Regions from separate parts of the Fodinicola feengrottensis genome, predicted to be linked through region 2. Evidence: riboswitches for the same ligand, from Rfam matches in the RefSeq annotation. Region 2 holds a riboswitch; each other region holds the start of a gene.
The links. A riboswitch is a leader RNA that binds a small molecule or an ion and turns the genes downstream of it on or off. The one in region 2 is predicted to bind S-adenosylmethionine.
Positions count from the first base shown of each region.

Region 1 (5,540 bases), on a different contig from region 2:
GACCGCCTGCGCGGCCGCGTTGAAGTCGGCATCGAAGGTCAGCTGGCGCCGCGCAGTCGAGACGTCGACCGGCCCGTCGCCCAGCATGCTCAGGTACGGCATCTGCTGGTTCGCTGACGTGCCACTTATGAATAAGCGGTATGCCTCGGACGCGGACGACCACCGCTGATAGGCGGCGCCCACCGCCTCTTGCTTGCCTGCCAGATCCGCCTTGAGCTGCGTCAGCTGCTCAGATAGCGCCTCAACGGCGGCCTGCTGGGCTTGCACGGTATTCACGACAGCAGGGACCGGCGGCGGCGCAGGTAGTCCTGTCGGCGGCGTGAGAATGCTGCCGTCCGGCAGCACCGGAACCGGCGGGACGGTGGTCCCCGGGTTCGGAACCCCAGGCGTTGGAGCGGCTGGCGCATCCACATATGCCGCAGATATCAGGCTGTTGAGAGGACTGAGCGGAAGTTGCGCAGCCGCGGCCCCCGACGCACTAACCAGGACCGTCGCACAACCCGCGAGCAGAATGACGGGCATGCGCTGCGTAACGCGTGTCGCCCAGCGGCGATCGACCGGTGATGTCTGATTACCTGCCACTGTGACCTCCGACTCCAGATACTCCAGATTGCGCGCGAGGTTGCGGCTAGCCGCGTCGCTGATCGCCGCCCCCTCCACATCGCTCGAGTCGTCGTCATTGTTCTTGCCGCCGTCTCAGCGAACAGAACCCCGGCGCAGCGCGACCAGTCCAGTGCCGACAAGCCCGCGCAGGCGACCAGGGATCTCCGACGATCCGGACCGATTTCAGCGCTGCCGCTGATCAACTAACCCACAAACGCTTGACCGAACACAACCCCCATCAATGTCGAGCGTGCTCCCGGGCCGAGCGCGCTGACTGGGACTACACGGCATCGCCTCGCCATACCTATGTATTCGCGGGCTACGTTCTCGCGGTTCAGAGATGCGTCACATTTCATCGTTTCGGGTGGGCACCGGCAGCAGGGGACAAGTCGCGGCAACGGACCATTGTGTCTGGCTCTGGCGCAAGGTTGTGATCGATTTGGGCGGGCGAGGATAGATACTAAGAAACTACGCGACGCCGGAGCAGGTCGAGGTTGGCTCGATTGCACATTGCCTCTTGATGGATTTCATCCGGCAACCTTCGCCTTCGACTGTTCGGCTGCACTCGGGCGTCCTGGTGTACGGATTTCTGTTTGCTGTGAGGACAAGGCCGCGGAACTGAACGACGATACCGTCGACTGGTTGCCGACGGTTTGTCCGTCTCCAAGCCGATGGCTGCGGGAGGCCGCACGGTTCTCGCCGTTGGCCGCCGCGCGATCCCATTCGGTGCCGTGGTGTCACAGTCAGGTTCCCATCTGAGGACACCGCGGCCACTGGTTCAAAGCGACGGCAAGGCAAACGGGCAGTGTGAACGCGCGGCGATGAGCCCCGATCGGCCGCCACTAGCGCAGGAACAGAGCGGATAGCCTCGCGACGATCCTTCTGATCGTCGACCATCCGTGAACTCGAGAGTCTCGTATCGCTAACCCCGGGGCGTTGCGACATCGGTCCATGCCATGCGCAAACAGCTTGGGGTGCCCTTGAGCCGGGTTGGATCTCCGCCGGGTGGCGGCACCAGCGCCGCCTCCGCGCACGTAGCTCCGTTCGCGCGGTAGAACTGCTGCGCGGCCGTGTTCTGCTTCAGCACCCACAAATACATCCCGTTGCCGGTCGCTCGCTCGGCAACCGCACGCGAAGCGCAGCCCAGCAGGTACGTACCGTGGCCTGTCCGACGCTGGTCGTGTGCGATATGCAAATTATCGACCAGGCTCCCCCATATCGGATCCTCGTCGAGTACGACGTGAACAAAACCAACCAGCCGGTCGCCGCTCTCGGCGACGACAGTCACACTGTTGGCAGGTCCGGCGAACCGCGCCGACCACACCGCGCTCCGGTCGGCCTCAACGTCACCGTCCAAAAACGAGTCGGCGTACGCGCCCCGATAATGCCGGCGCCAACTATCGGCATGCAGCAAAGCGATCCGTTCGGCATCCTCGGCGCAGGCGGGTCGAAACCGTACCGGCGCGAACTCACCGGGCACAGCGGTCTCGCCAAAGAATCGGGACATCAGCACACAACTCCTCTGCTTCGCGGCTTGCCCGACACACACATCTCGGGCCCGGTCCTCACCCGGAGCACCCCGCCCACCCAGGAGGGTTGCCGGCCAGCGAGCCGGGGCTTTGCGCTGGCACTCATGACCTGTACACGACGCTAACACCACCGACCCGCCAGCGGAACTCAGCCGCCGCTATCAGCAGGTCTCGTCCGCTTGACAGCCGAAACATTGGTGTTGCACAGTGAAATTGCGTGCCATCTGACTGTCGTCCAGACCTCAGGCGCATGACCGGATTCAGCACCAAGCGAATGCCGCGGAGACCGAAAGTCGCCAACCCGACAAATGCCAGCGGCTCGCCCTCTGCGCCGGTGAACCATTCAGGTTCCCTGACTGTTTTCGGTGGTGGCAAAGAATTTCCAGGAGAGCCGGTAGGAGCGCTGTCGGGTCCACGTTGTGCTGCTGTTTTTCCAGGACCCGGTGGAAAGCGCCGGGAATAGCTGTGGCGACTGCCATTCCGCCGTTGACCATCCACGCTGGGCTGGCGCCTCCAGTAAGCACCAGCGTTGGCTGCGTCAGCGTGTGGAGGCGCACGGTCGGCAGGGCATTGCCCGGCCCCATCACGGCGGCTTCGTACGCCAGGGTATGCGCGATCGCCTCACTGGCCGGCCAGGACGGGTCGGCCCGCATGGCGGCGACCACCTCGGCGGGGGCCTGCGCTGCACCGGTCAGGAACAGCGCGACCGCGTCCCCCGGCCGGCCAGCGTCGACCAGCTTTCCCAGCTGTAGCGCGAAATCAGCAGGCAAATAGGGCGCGGTCTCGTCCACGTGGTATGGCGGCTCCCACAGCGCCATCCGGGTGATCGGGGCGCCGCGGTGGGCTGCCTCCAGCACCAGTGCGGAGCCGCTGGACCCGCCGAACACCATCGCTGATCCACCGGCCGCCGCGATGACCGCTGCCAGGTCCTCGACCTCGCGGTCCACGGCGTACGGCCGGATATCGCCGCTCTCGCCGCGGCCGCGACGGTCGTAGTTGAGCACCGTGAACCAGGGCGCCAGCGCTGTCGCCACGGCAGCCAGTGTTGGATGCGTTTTGTCGGTGAAGGCACCGTGAACGAGCACGATCGCCGGTCCGTCGCCGGTCCTGTCGTACGCGATCGCGGTGCCGTCCGCCGAACTCACTACCTTCGTCACTGGGGGGCGTCCTTCAGTCGTTTGGGCCGACCAGGCAGAGAGCTTCCCAATGGTGACCGTCCAGATCACTGAAAGCGCGCTGGTAACGGCCGCCTTCGTCGCGGGCTTCGCCAAGCGCGGTCGCCCCCGCCGCCAGCGCCTTGTCGACCAGACTGTCGACCTGTGCGCGGTCCTGCAGCCCCAACGCCAGCATCACCTGGGTGCTCTTGGTCGGATCGACGATGTCGTTTGTGATGAACGAGGCAAAAAGCGGCTTCTTCAGCAGCATCACCTGGGTCCGTTCGCTGATGATCACCGACGCCATGTCATCGGTCGCACCGAAAAAGTCGAAGCCCAGAGCGGTGAAAAAGGCCTTGGACCGGTCCAGGTCCTGGACCGGCAGGTTGACGAACAGCGTCGCGGCCATCGTGGTGCCCTTCATTTTGGTGGTCGTTCGCGCCCACTGGTGCGAACAACGACAGTCTGTGCGGCGCCAACCCGGTCGGTCTTGGGTTCTGGCGCCAGCCGCTTGACTATCCGTGCACACCAGCCGCGGCCGCTGGCAGCAGGCAGCTGCGGCGGTACTCGACGGGCGGCAATCCGTACGTACGATGGAAAAGGCGGCTGAAATGGGCCGAGTCGGGAAGTCCCCACCGGGCACCGATGGCGCTGACGGATATCGCGTGCAGCACCGGATCGGCCAGGTCCTGGCGGCATTTCTCCAGCCGCCGATGCCTGATCCAGGCTGCCACCGTCGTGTCTCCGGTCTCGAAAAGCCGGTGCAGATAACGTAAAGAGATGTGGTGGGTGGCCGCGACCAGGCCTGGCGTGAGGGCGGTATCGGCCAAGTTCGCGTCGATGAAGGCGTGGACGCGTACGAGCATCGTCCGCTGCTGCACCTGTGCCGACACCGCCTCGACGCGGTCGATCCGCTCCGCGACCGCGGTGGTGATCAGGTCCATCACCACCGTCGACAGTCGAGCCACGCTGGCGGGTTGATACGTCTCGATGTCGGCCGCAACCCTGCGCAGCAGCGGCGCCGCCAGCGCGCCGGTGCCCTCCGCTGTGATCGGGACCGCAGTGAGCAGGCCGATCGAGCCCGCCGGCAGCGCCAGCATCTCCCGCGGGAAGCTGAAGACAGCGAGCTGGACGCTCGAGTCGTACGCAAGCTCGTACGGGCGGGCAAAGTCGTAGATCGCGAACTCACCGCTGCGCAGCTGCGAGGCCCGGTCGTCCTGCAGCAACCGCGGACTCCCTGAAATCGCGAGCACCACCCGATAAAGCTCCCGGCTGTCACGGCCAATCTGCCCGGCCGTACGCCGCACCCCGTGCGGTGTACTGGTCTGCACCCGGCCCACCCGCAGCGGACCGAGACTGTCCGCGTGCATCTCACCCCGCAGCGGCACACCCGGATCCACATACACATCAAGCGGGCCAAGCAACTCCGCAGCCACACTCCGCCAAGCCTCGCGGCGCTGCCTCGCCGGCACATCATCGGCACGAATCAAGATCGTCATCGCACTGTCCTCCGCCGCCAATAGTAGGGACGCGGGCCTTCCACGGATACCGGCAAACGAGCTGGCACAACAGCTCTGGCCAGCCCAAAGATGCGGTTCACTGCTGGCAAGACATCCCATGATCAGGGTCCTGCATGCAACAACTGGAGGACCTCGCAACCTTGCGCGGCGGCAAGAACCGCGCACACGCCCGACCCGCTCAAGGCTGTCTAGGTGTCGGCGGACGATCGCCTACTGGCCAAGGCACCGCCGAGCAGTCCGGGCCGCTCCTGGCGGCGCCTTTCAAACAAGACGACAGAATTGTCCACCATTAATGGTCCGCAAGAGGTCATCACGCGGGCCCCCAATCCTGGATCCAGCATCCGGTCGAGCCGGCCAGCGCCCGCATGACGGCCAGCAAGGCCGGCAGGCTGTCGCCAGCTGCCTTCGATGCGGACGGCCTCCAATTACGGGTCCTGGAGCAATATGCAGTCGTGGCCACTGAACCCGACGGACGAGGGTGGGCAGCGGTGTCTGTGACCACCACCTACGACGAGCCGGACCAGCGCCCGTACCAGATCGAGCCCTGTACGACCTGCCCGTGGCTCGTCGATTCCGCAGTCGGCAGGTTCCCGGCGGAGGTCTTTCGTCATAGCGCACGCACCGCCTATGACCTGAACGTCGAGCGGTTCGCCTGCCACAGCTCTCCCGGTGACGAGATAAGGGCCCGCGCCGGGTTCCTGCTCTGCGGTGCCGCAAGCAACCTGAGTATTCGC
Region 1 is NZ_BAAANY010000008.1:246,365-251,904, reverse strand. Features, by position in the region: gene ABD301_RS10870 (C40 family peptidase) at 1-276, opposite strand, end outside; gene ABD301_RS10865 (GNAT family N-acetyltransferase) at 1,526-2,110, opposite strand; SAM riboswitch class IV at 2,129-2,242, opposite strand; gene ABD301_RS10860 (alpha/beta fold hydrolase) at 2,393-3,289, opposite strand; gene ABD301_RS10855 (VOC family protein) at 3,303-3,710, opposite strand; gene ABD301_RS10850 (AraC-like ligand-binding domain-containing protein) at 3,802-4,785, opposite strand; gene ABD301_RS10845 (DUF6283 family protein) at 5,295-5,540, shown strand, end outside.
Region 1: linked by a shared signal. The riboswitch ahead of ABD301_RS10865 (GNAT family N-acetyltransferase) and the one ahead of thrC (threonine synthase) in region 2 are both predicted to bind S-adenosylmethionine.

Region 2 (5,540 bases):
GATTACAGCGCGTGAAGGCAGTGCCCGGGGTCCACTCGCCGACCGCCACCGCACTGTCGTCGGACCCACATTTTCGGCGCCTATCGAGCCTTGTTTTTCTTGACCGTACGGTCATAAAGTAGAGGCCATGGCGACAGCCGCCGGAAAGCTCGGCAGACCCCGGCAATTCGACGAGAATGCAGTGCTAGATGCGGTAATGGCCGAGTTTTACACACACGGATACCACGCGACCGCTATGTCCGATCTGTTACGTGTTACGAAATTACACAAGGGCAGCCTCTATGGGGCGTTCGGCGACAAACACCAACTTTTCTTGACCATTCTCCAACGTTACGCGCAGCAACGGACGACCGCGGCGGCCACCGACCTGCGGGCGCCGAAGCCGCCGATTCTCGGCATCGGACATTACTTGCAGCGAATATCCCGAAATGCCGCCGGCCAGCGCGGCTGCCTGCTGGCGAACACCGCGCTGGAGTTGTTGCCTGGCAACGAAGAAGTGGCTCAGATCGTGGATCACACCCAGCGCGAGATCCAGCGCGAACTGGCCGGCGCACTGGACCGGGCCAGAATTCAGGGCCTGCTTTCGGTCCCACAGAACAACACTGTCGTCGCCCGCTACTTGTTCACCGTCGTCGAAGGACTCTGGGAATTGGGTCGTACGACCGCCGACGAGCGGCCACTGCTCGAAGTCGTGGAGATGACGATGTACGGATTGCGGTAATCTATCCGCATTCTTTCCGGACTGCCCGCACTAAATGGAGGTTTGATGCGACGGGTGTTGCTGTTGGCGATCGGGTCCCTGGCGCTGGGGCTGGATGCGTACGTGGTCGCCGGCCTGCTCCCGGTGATGGCGATGAACCTGCACTATTCGGTGGCCGCGCTGGGACAACTGGTCACCGCGTTCACCCTGTCGTACGCATTGCTGTCCCCGTTCGCGGCGGCGTTTTTCGCCGGCCGCCCGATGCGAACCGTGCTGCTCATCGCGTTGGTGGTGTTCAGCCTCGGAAACGTGCTGACCGCCGTCGCCACCAGCCTGCCGTTGTTGTTGCTGGCACGGGTGATCGCGGGCCTGGGCGCCGGAATCTACGCGCCGATGTCCGCGGTCAGCGCGGCCGCCCTGGTGCCGGCGCGACGGCGCGGCCGGGCCCTGTCGCTGATCATCGGCGGGATGACCACCGGCGTGGTGCTCGGTGTCCCGCTCGGTCTGTTGCTGGCGCACCACGTCGGCTGGCGGGCGACGCTGTGGATGGTCACCGGCCTCGGCGTGGTCGCGATGGCCGGCGTTCTGCTGGCGTTGCGCGGCGGGACCGTACAACCGGCCCGGCGGGTGCCCGTACGGGACCGGCTGCGGGTGCTCACCGACCGGCGGGTGCTGCCGATTTTGGCCGTCACCGCGCTGGCCGCCGGCGCCAGCATCGGCTCGTACACCTATCTCGGGCCGTTGCTCGCCAGCACCGCCGGCGTCACCGACCTGTCCGGCTATCTGTGGCTGTGGGGCCTCGGCGGGCTGGCCGGCAGCTTCGCGATCGGCACCCTGGTGGACCGCTGGCCGAACACCCGGCTGCTGGTGACCGTCATCGTCGGCGTTCTCGGCGTCCTGCTGGTATCGCTGCCGGCGGTGGCCCGCGGCCCGGCCGGGATCGCCGTGCTGCTGGTGATCTGGGGCGCGGTCGGGTGGTCACAGACCACCCCGCAGCAGCACCGGATCCTGGCGCTGCGTACGGACGACGGCCCGGTCGCCATGTCGCTGAACTCGTCCGCGCTCTACCTCGGCAACTCGCTCGGCACCGCCGCCGGCGGCCTGCTGCTGGCCGGCGCCGGCCCGGCCGCCGTCGTCCTCACCTTCGGCGCGATCGCGCTGGCCGTCGCCGCCGCCAACCTCTTCACCGCCCGCCCCACGCCGCTCGCCCGTACCCCCGCGCCCGCCGCCACCCCCGCCAACACCCGCTAGCCGCGGTGCCTGCCATGACCACTCAGCTCAACAAACCGGCTTCGGTGGCGGATTTGAGGGTGGGCTTGATGCGGTGGGTGGGATGTACGTCCAACACGTCGGCGGTTTTGAGACCTTCGCCGGTGTTGTAGATGACGGTCTCCTGGGAGGTGTCGATCAGGCCGTCCTTGACCAGTTTCGCGAGGCACGAGACGGTCACTCCGCCGGCGGTCTCGGCGAAGATGCCGGTCGTACGGGCCAGCAGCGAGATGCCCTCGCGGATGTCGTCGTCATCGGCGACCGCGATCGAGCCGCCGGTCCGCCGAACCGCGTCCAGCACGTACGGGCCGTCCGCTGGGTTGCCGATGTTCAGGCTCTTCGCGATGCCGGTCGGGCGGACCGGCTGCACCACGTCGTGGCCGGCGTGGAACGCCTCGGCGACCGGCGAGCAGCCCAGCGACTGTGCCCCGAAGACCTTCCACGGAGTGTTCGGCACCAGGCCGATCTTGGCCAGCTCGGCGAACGCCTTGTCGATCTTGGTCAGCAGCGAGCCGGACGCGATCGGGATGACCACCTGCGCGGGGATCTTCCAGCCGAGTTGCTCGGCGACCTCGTAGCCGAGGGTCTTGGAACCTTCCGCGTAGTACGGCCGGACGTTCTGGTTGACGAACGCGGTGCTTTCGAACTCATCGGTCTCGCCGAGCTCGCTGGTCAGCCGGTTGACGTCGTCGTACGAGCCGTCCACCGCGACCAGCCGCGGCGCGTACACGGCGCTCGCGATGATCTTGCTCGGTTCCAGGTCCGCCGGGATGAACACGGTCGCCGGCCAGCCGATCCGGGCCGCGTGCGCGGCCACCGAGTTGGCCAGGTTGCCGGTGGACGCGCAGGCCACCGAGGTGAAGCCGAGGCCCTTCGCGGCCGTCAGCGCCAGCGACACGACCCGGTCCTTGAAGGCGTGGGTGGGGTTGCCGCTGTCGTCCTTGACCCACAGCGGCGCGGTGAAGCCCAGTTCGGCGCCGAGCCGGTCGGCGCGAACGAGCTTGGTCATGCCCGGGTTCAGCGTCGCGCGGGTTTCCGGGTCCTGACCGACCGGCAGCAGCGGCGCGTACCGCCAGATGTTCTGCGGCCCCGCCTCGATTTGCGCACGGGTCACCGCGTTGAGTTTTTCCTGGTCATAGCCCACTTCCAGCGGGCCGAAACACTCGGCGCAGGCGTGCACGGCGATCAGCGGGAATTGCGCACCGCAGTTCCGACAGCGCAGACAGCTGGCAGGCGATTCAACAGTCAAGACAAGAGCCTCCTCGCTCATCTTCCCCGTCCGAGCGCTCTGCTCTGACGGGCCGGAGTTGGCACCTGTCCCGCGGGTAGATGGTCTTGAGACTCACGCGCGAGGTGGTTGCCGGGGCTTCAACGGGCCGGTTCCCTCTGCCCCTCTGGATGAGGGCACATATTCAGTTATGACTAGGAGCATACGCGGTCGGCTGGCGGTATTCGAAACCGAAATCAGCTCGTACGCATGCGAGCAACGCCACACCGCCGGGTTGTTGACGGGTGTGGCGTTGCTCGTACGAGCGGCTTGCGCTCAGGAAGAGGCGGACGGGCTCGGCGAGGCCGACGCGCCGCTCAGCGACTGGATCGCCTGCTTGATGGCGGCGACCCGAGCCGGCTCCCCGGACGAGCCGGCCACCCCGCTCGCGGAGAACTGGTAGTTGCCGTCGAGGACGTACAGGAGCTGGCCGGCGACCGAGTACGCCTCGTCGCCGACGCCGGTGACCGAGGGATTGCCGTTGGCGTCGTTGTCGAACTGCGCCTTCGTCGCATTGCCGATGTCGACGGACATCACCTGGTTGTTGGCGTCCGACCAGGTGCAGCCGATCGCGTCCTTGCCGGTAGTCGACTTGTCCGGCCCGTGGCTGACGATCTTGTTGCCGGTGAACTGGGACATCTGGTCGTCGGTGATCAACGTACAGACATCGGGCAGGTTGCTCGACACGGTCGGGACCGGTGCGGCGGTGCCGGCCGGACCTGCCGCCTGACTGGCCGGCGGGTTGTCCTTCTTCTGCAACAAACCGCAGCCGCCGGTGCCGGCGAGCACCACGGCCGCGATCGTGGCCGCAACCAGGAGACGATGGCTCTTCATTTCGGCTTTTCCTTCCAGAAAGGAGAACTACTCCGACGCGGAGGCCGAAGCGGAGGCACTCGGCGAGGGGGACGCGCCACCGTCGAGCTTTTCGATGATTTTGAGCGCGATGGCCTTCTGGATAGCGACGTCCGGGTCGCCACCGCCGCCGAAGATGATGCCGATCTCGGTCGTGGGTGCGTGAAACACGGTCAGAATCCCGTGCAACTCGGTCGCTTTGTCACCGACACCGCTGACCGGGGTATAGCCGTCCGCGGAGCTGTCGAAATCGGATTTCGTGGTGGTGCGGAGAGAAGCCGTCACCGTGATGCCGCCATCGGCGCTGAGCCAGTCGCAGGCAGGTGCGGCCGGCGTCGACTTGCCGTCCGGCTTGTGGCTCGCGATGGTTCCTTGGGTGAGCGCTGACATGTCGGCGTCGGTGAACATGTCACACACGGACGGGAATCCGGCCGCCGACGCGGTCGGCGAGCTGTCCGCCGCGGCTGGCGCCGACGGGGACGGCGTCGCGGCGGTCTTGGGCGTCAGACCGCACCCGGTCAGCATTCCCACGCCGAGCGCGAATGCTCCAGCGGCCAGGGCGACACGACGGATGTTCATTGATCTCTCTCCCTCAAGGTAAGACGTGAATGGCTGGCGGTGCGTAGACCGATGTGGACGGTGCCCGCGGTCCGCGGATATCGCGGACACGTGAACTCCTCGGGATGAACAGGGTGGGCGGGAATCGCCGGCGGAAGGCCTGCGGCCATGCTGGCACGCGGGCACCAAGAACCCGGCCGGAACATAACAGGCGAATACCCTGCGAGCCACCCGGAAATCCAGCCCGGGAAGGGCACTATTCCCTCATCGCTGCCTTCTTGGGCAACGATCGGTGCCAACCGGCGGATCCGCTGCGACTCCGGTCACAGCCGGCCGGACACCCAGCACGATCAGCGGGTTACCGTGCGTACGGCCGGGACCGGGCGCTATCGGGGCCGGCCAGACCCGGCACACTGTTGCCATGCATCCCCGCGCCCGGCGCTGGTTCGCCCAGCAGACCACGGCGGCCGGCGACTGGCCGGTCGAGAGGTTGCGCGCCGCGAAAGACCTGACGGTGGTCAGTGTGGTGCTGCCGGCGCTGAACGAGGAACGCACCATTGGCACGATCGTCGAGGGCATTGGGAAGCTCGCCGAGCGGACCAGCCTGGTGGACGAGATCGTGGTGCTCGACTCCGGTTCCACCGATCGTACGGCCGAAGTGGCCCGGCAGGCCGGTGCGAGCGTTTTCCACCGCGACGACGTGCTCGCCGACCACGGCTCGCGGCCCGGTAAGGGCGAGGCGCTCTGGAAAGCCTTGTATGTCACGCATGGCGACGTAATTGTTTACGTCGACGCGGATTTGCTGGATTTCGGCGAGCATTACATCACTGGCCTGCTCGGACCGCTGTTGACCGACCCGGAAACGTTGCTGGTCAAGGCTTTTTACGACCGGCC
Region 2 is NZ_BAAANY010000025.1:13,360-18,899, reverse strand. Features, by position in the region: partial or broken gene ABD301_RS42575 (TetR/AcrR family transcriptional regulator) at 128-304, shown strand; gene ABD301_RS29665 (TetR family transcriptional regulator C-terminal domain-containing protein) at 314-721, shown strand; gene ABD301_RS29660 (MFS transporter) at 767-1,951, shown strand; gene thrC (threonine synthase) at 1,974-3,218, opposite strand; SAM riboswitch class I at 3,233-3,374, opposite strand; gene ABD301_RS29650 (DUF3558 family protein) at 3,513-4,070, opposite strand; gene ABD301_RS29645 (DUF3558 family protein) at 4,098-4,667, opposite strand; gene ABD301_RS29640 (glucosyl-3-phosphoglycerate synthase) at 5,068-5,540, shown strand, end outside.

Region 3 (5,540 bases), on a different contig from region 2:
GTCGTCCACACTGATCCGTCCATCCGCAGGAAAGACGCGCCGGCACTTTCCTCGCCGCCGAATCCCACCGAGGCATCGGAAAGTCCGGGTACGAACCACTTGAACCCGACCGGCACCTCGATCAGGTCCCGACCGAGTTCGGCGGCGACCCGGTCGATCATGCTGGAGGAAACCAGCGTTTTGCCGACAGCGGCCGAAGAAGGCCAGCCGGACCGGTTCCGGAACAGATAGTCGATAGCGACGGCCAGGTAGTGGTTCGGATTCAGCAGGCCGGCGGCCGGTGTGACGATGCCGTGCCGGTCGGCGTCGGCGTCGTTTCCGGTGGCCAGGTCGAAATCCGAGCGACGAGAGATCAGCGACGCCATCGCGTACGCGGATGAGCAGTCCATCCTGATCTTGCCGTCCCAGTCCAGCGTCATGAACCGCCAGGTCGGGTCCACCAACGGATTGACGACCGTCAGCTCCAGATGGTGGGTTTCCGCGATAGCCGCCCAATAATCGACCGAGGCGCCGCCCAGCGGGTCGGCGCCAATGCGTACGCCGGCACGGCGAATCGCGTCGATGTTGACGACGGACGGCAGGTCGTCCACATAGGACCCCATGAAGTCGTACGAGTGCGTGGTCGAGGCCGTACGCGCGCGAGCCGTCGTAACCCGCCTTACACCTTCCAGTCCCGCGGCCAAATATTCGTTGGCGCGCTTGCCGATCCAGTCGGTGATCGCGCTGCCGGCCGGGCCACCGTTCGGCGGGTTGTACTTGAAGCCGCCGTCGGTGGGCGGATTGTGGGAAGGCGTCACCACCACACCGTCGGCGATCCCGGAGGATTCCCGGTTATGCCGCAGAATGGCGTGCGAAACGGCTGGTGTCGGGGTGTAGCGGCCGGCCGCGTCGATCGCGACCGTCACCTTGTTCGCGGCGAAGACCTCCAGCGCGGTCCAAAAAGCCGGCTCGGACAGCGCATGGGTGTCCTTGCCCAGAAAAAGCGGCCCGGAAATGCCCTTCCCGGTGCGGTAGTCCACGATTGCCTGGCTGGTGGCCGCGATGTGGTCCTCGTTGAAGGCGGTGTTCAGCGACGCGCCGCGATGTCCGGACGTACCAAAGGAAACTCGCTGGCTCGGCACCGCAGGGTCGGGGTGCTCGGTGTAATACGCGGTGACGACGGCGGCGACGTCGATGAGGTCTGCTGGCCGGGCCGGCTGGCCGGCGCGCGGGTCTGTCGGCATGGGATCTCCTTGAGGTCAGCGGAAAAGTCACACCCGGGCCGGGTCGTGCGACGGCTGTTACTGGGCGGACGGGCCCTGGTTGCGGGCTTTCATGCTGTACGGCCGGCCCAGTGACGGGCCGAAGGCGGCCGTCTCGGTCGGGTCGACGGACCGGGTGGCCTCGTTCAGCTGCCGGTCGGCCACCGCGAAGGCCACCGCGCAGCGGCTGATCATCGGACCGCCGACGGTGGTGATGATGTGGATGTCCGGGTCGGCGCCGTAGCTGAGCACCGTCGACACCACAACCTCGGGCGGCACATGCAGGCGGGCAGCGGCCTCCGCGGTGGTAAGCCAGTCCGTTCCCTGCGGCATGCGCCCATCGTACGCGTCACATCAGAACGTGATTGCCCCCAGCGCGGGTGATCGGTTACCGTCTTGGACAGGTCATGAGTGCCAGCGCGTAGCCCCGGCTTGCTGGCCGGCAACCCTCCAACCGCGGTGGGGTGCCCCGGGTGAGGACCGGGCTGTCGGCGATATCGGCGACGGCAAGCGCGGGCCCCGCAGCGGGTCCATGACCCGAGGGGCCTGCCATGACCGCCGTTATCTCCCGCCAGATCGATGCCCTGTTGCCCGTCGTGGGCGGCGATCTGGCCGCGCCGCTGGTGACCGGCGAGTGTCGCCCGTACGCGAACCTCGACTACGCGGCGAGCGCCCCGGCGCTGGCCGGAGTCGCCAGTCACGTCAACGAACTTCTGCCGTTCTACGCGAGCGTGCACCGCGGCGCCGGTTACGCGTCCCAGGTGAGTACGGGTGTGTACGAGTCGGCTCGCGCGATCGTCGCGAACGCGTTCGGCGCCCGCGATGACGATGTCGTCGTCTTCACCCGCAACACCACCGACGCCTTCAACCTGCTCGCCGGCTGTGTGCCCGCGGACCGCGGCGATGTGCTGGTCCTGGACCTCGAACACCACGCCAACCTGCTGCCTTGGCGGGACCGCGACTACCGCTGCCTGCCGGTCTCCTCGACGCTCGAACAGACGCTGAAAGATCTCGACTCGGCGCTCGCCGCGGCGCCCGCCGCGCTGGTCACCGTCACCGGCGCGTCCAACGTGACCGGCGAGTTGCTGCCGCTCGAGGAGATCGCCACCATCGCGCATCGGTACGGCGCCCGGCTGGCCGTCGACGCGGCCCAGCTCGCCCCGCACCGGCCGATCGACCTGGCCGCCGCCGGCATCGACTACCTGGCGTTTTCCGGCCACAAGCTCTATGCGCCGTTCGGTGCGGGCGTGCTGGTCGGGCGCCGCGACTGGCTCGACACCGGTCGGCCGTACCTGGCCGGTGGCGGTGCCGTCCGCCAGGTCACCCTGACCGACACCGCGTGGGCGCCAGCGCCGGCCCGGCACGAGGGCGGCACGCCCAACGTGCTCGGCGCGGCCGCGCTCGCGAGGGCGTGCCAGCTGCTCGCCGCGCTGCCGGCTGGCGCGCAGGAAGCCCACGAAGCCGCCCTTCAGGAGCGGCTGCTGGACGGTCTGGCCGGGCTCGACGGCGTACGAGTGCACCGGATCTTCCCGGACAGCCCCGGCGCGATCGGAGTGGTCACTTTCAGCCTGCCCGGATACGACCCGGGGCTGGTCGCCGCGTACCTGTCGGCCGAGCACGGCATTGGCGTACGCGATGGGAAATTCTGCGCGCACCCGCTGCTGTCCCGGCTTGGGCTGGCAGCCGGCGCCATCCGCGCGAGCCTCGGCGTCGGGTCCTGCTCGGACGACGTGGACCGGCTGGTCAGGGCGCTCTCGGAGTTCCTGGAATCCGGCGCGAAGTGGACGTACGCGCAGGTCGACGGCCGTTGGACGCCGTCCCCGGACCCGCGGCCGCGACCGGACTGGGCGCTGGGTTCCACCGCCGGCACCTCGCCCTGCGCCAACTGATCCGGGAGGGGTCTCGCCGCCGCCGCTGTAGACTGCGTTTTCGCAGGTCAGGCGGATGGAGGAGCGGTCGTGGGGTTCGCTGCGTCTGGTGGCCTGTCCAGTGAGGTCAACCTGCTGTCCCAGGGCACCGGGAGCCTGGCTCGGGGCGTGCCGCCGGTGCAGCCGGGAACGCTGTTCGTGCTGGGCGTGCACGGTGGCATGAGCGTTTCGCCGAATTCACGGTTCACCCTGGTTTTTGGCCGCAACGAGCCGGAAGTGCATGTCTGTGTCGGCGTCGACGACCCGCGGGTGAGTCGCCGGCAGGGACATCAGCTACGACGGATCCCGCTGGGTGCTGGAAAACCTGGGCCGGGCGCCGATCCGACTGCCGGGCGCGCGGCTGCTGCTCAAGGGCCACCGGGAAGTGCTGCCGATCGCGTACACACCGCTGTTTGTTGTTTGCCAGGAACGTGAACACCTGCTGGAGGTGCGAGTCGCGGACCGGCAGCTGCCGGCGTCCACGAGCGTGCCGGAGATGAGTACGCGGCACGTGCCGGCCTGGCCGCTGAGCGATCGAGAGCGGCTGGTGCTGGTGTCGTTGGGCCAGCGCTACCTGCGGCATGAGGTGCATCCGCGGCCGCTCGCGTGGGCCGAGGTGGCGAGCGAGCTGAACGTGTTGGGCGCGCAGGAGAACTGGGGGCCCAAAGGCGTCGCCCATGTGGTGATGAACGTGCGGGAGCGGCTGCGGAAGAAAGGCGTGCCCGGGCTGGTACGGGACGAGGTCGGCGAACCGGTCGGTAACGCGCTGAACCACAATCTGCTGATCGAGTTGCTGCTGTCCGCGACGCTCGTACCGACGGGCCTCCGGCTGCTGGACTGACCACCTTCGAGTCGTTGATTTGGACATTTCGGGCGTACGTTGCGCTCCATGGCGAGCACTCTGCGCGCCGCCTCAGCCGCGTCCCCGAAGCTGAGCGTTGAGCCGCGCGGCCTGACGGGTCAGGTGGTCCCGCTCGGGCAGGCTGGATGCCAGCGGGGCCGCCTCGGCGTAGAGCCGCGCCGCGGTCACCGGATCGCCGTCACGTTCGTGCAGGTACGCGAGTACGGCGGTGTGACGAGGCAACGTGCGGTCAAGCCCGTCAAGAGCGGCCAAGCCGGCTCGCGGACCGTCGGCCTCGCCCACCGCGACGGCCCGATTGAGGCGGGCCACTGGGCTGTCTGTCAGGCGTACCACCTCGTCGTACCACTCGACGATCTGCACCCAGTCGGTCTCCTCGGCCGTCCGAGCGTCCGCGTGCAACGCGGCAATCGCGGCCTGGGCCTGGTATTCGCCCAGGCGGTCGCGGGCCAAGGCGCTCTGGAGTACGTCCACGCCCTCGACGATCAAGTGGGTGTTCCAGCGGCCGCGGTCCTGGTCGGCGAGCGGGACGAGGCTGCCGTCGGGGGCGGTCCGGGCCGGCCGGCGGGCGTGATGCAGCAGCATCAGCGCCAGCAGGCCGGCGGCCTCCTCGTCCCTGGTTTTGCCCACCAACTGGCGGGTGAGCCGGATCGCCTCGGCGGCAAGGTCGACGTCACCGGAATAGCCCTCGTTGAACACCAGGTAGAGCACCCGCAACACAGTGCCCAGATCACCAACCTGGTTGAACCGGACACCGGAGACGGTCCGCTTGGCCCGGCTGATCCGCTGGGCCATGGTCGCCTCGGGCACCAGGTAAGCCGCCGCGATCTGCCGGGTGGTCAGGCCGCCGACCGCGCGCAGGATGAGCGCGACGGCCGAAGCCGGGGTCAGCGACGAGTGCGCGCACAGGAAGTAGAGCTGGAGGGTGTCGTCCACACCTTCGCCCGGACCGGCTTCGGGTTCACTGTCGACACGTACCTCACGATGCCGCCGGGACGTGTCGGCGCGAGCGGCGTCCAGGAACTTGCGCCAGGCCACCGTGACCAGCCAGCCCTTGGGGTCCTGCGGTGGGCGATCGGCCCAGCCACGCACCGCCTCGACGAGAGCCTCCTGAACGGCGTCCTCGGCCGCCGCGAAGTCGGCCCCGCGACGAACGAGGATGCCGATCACGGTGGGGATGAGGGGCCGCAGCAGGGCCTCGTCGATGGTGGTCACTCCGTGATGGTGTGCGATGCGCCCATGAACGGCCGCAGCTCCAGCCATTCGTGGATGGGCCTGCCACCGGCACCCGGCGCCGCGGACAGCTCGCCAGCCAGCTCGAGCGCCCGCTCGTACGTATCGGTGTCGATCACCATCCAGCCGGCGATCACGTCCTTGGTCTCCGCGAACGGGCCGTCGGTGACCGGCGGGCGGCCCTCGCCGTCGGAGCGTACGAACGTGCCCTCCGCGGACAGCGCCTGGGAGTCGACGAACTCGCCCGACTCCTGCAGCCGATCGGCGAAGTCGCGCATGTACTTCACATGGGCCGAAACC
Region 3 is NZ_BAAANY010000023.1:172,154-177,693, reverse strand. Features, by position in the region: gene pgm (phosphoglucomutase (alpha-D-glucose-1,6-bisphosphate-dependent)) at 1-1,223, opposite strand, end outside; gene ABD301_RS28970 (hypothetical protein) at 1,281-1,574, opposite strand; SAM riboswitch class IV at 1,645-1,760, shown strand; gene ABD301_RS28965 (aminotransferase class V-fold PLP-dependent enzyme) at 1,793-3,130, shown strand; gene ABD301_RS28960 (hypothetical protein) at 3,462-3,989, shown strand; gene ABD301_RS28955 (RNA polymerase sigma factor) at 4,062-5,213, opposite strand; gene ABD301_RS28950 (YciI family protein) at 5,219-5,540, opposite strand, start outside.
Region 3: linked by a shared signal. The riboswitch ahead of ABD301_RS28965 (aminotransferase class V-fold PLP-dependent enzyme) and the one ahead of thrC (threonine synthase) in region 2 are both predicted to bind S-adenosylmethionine.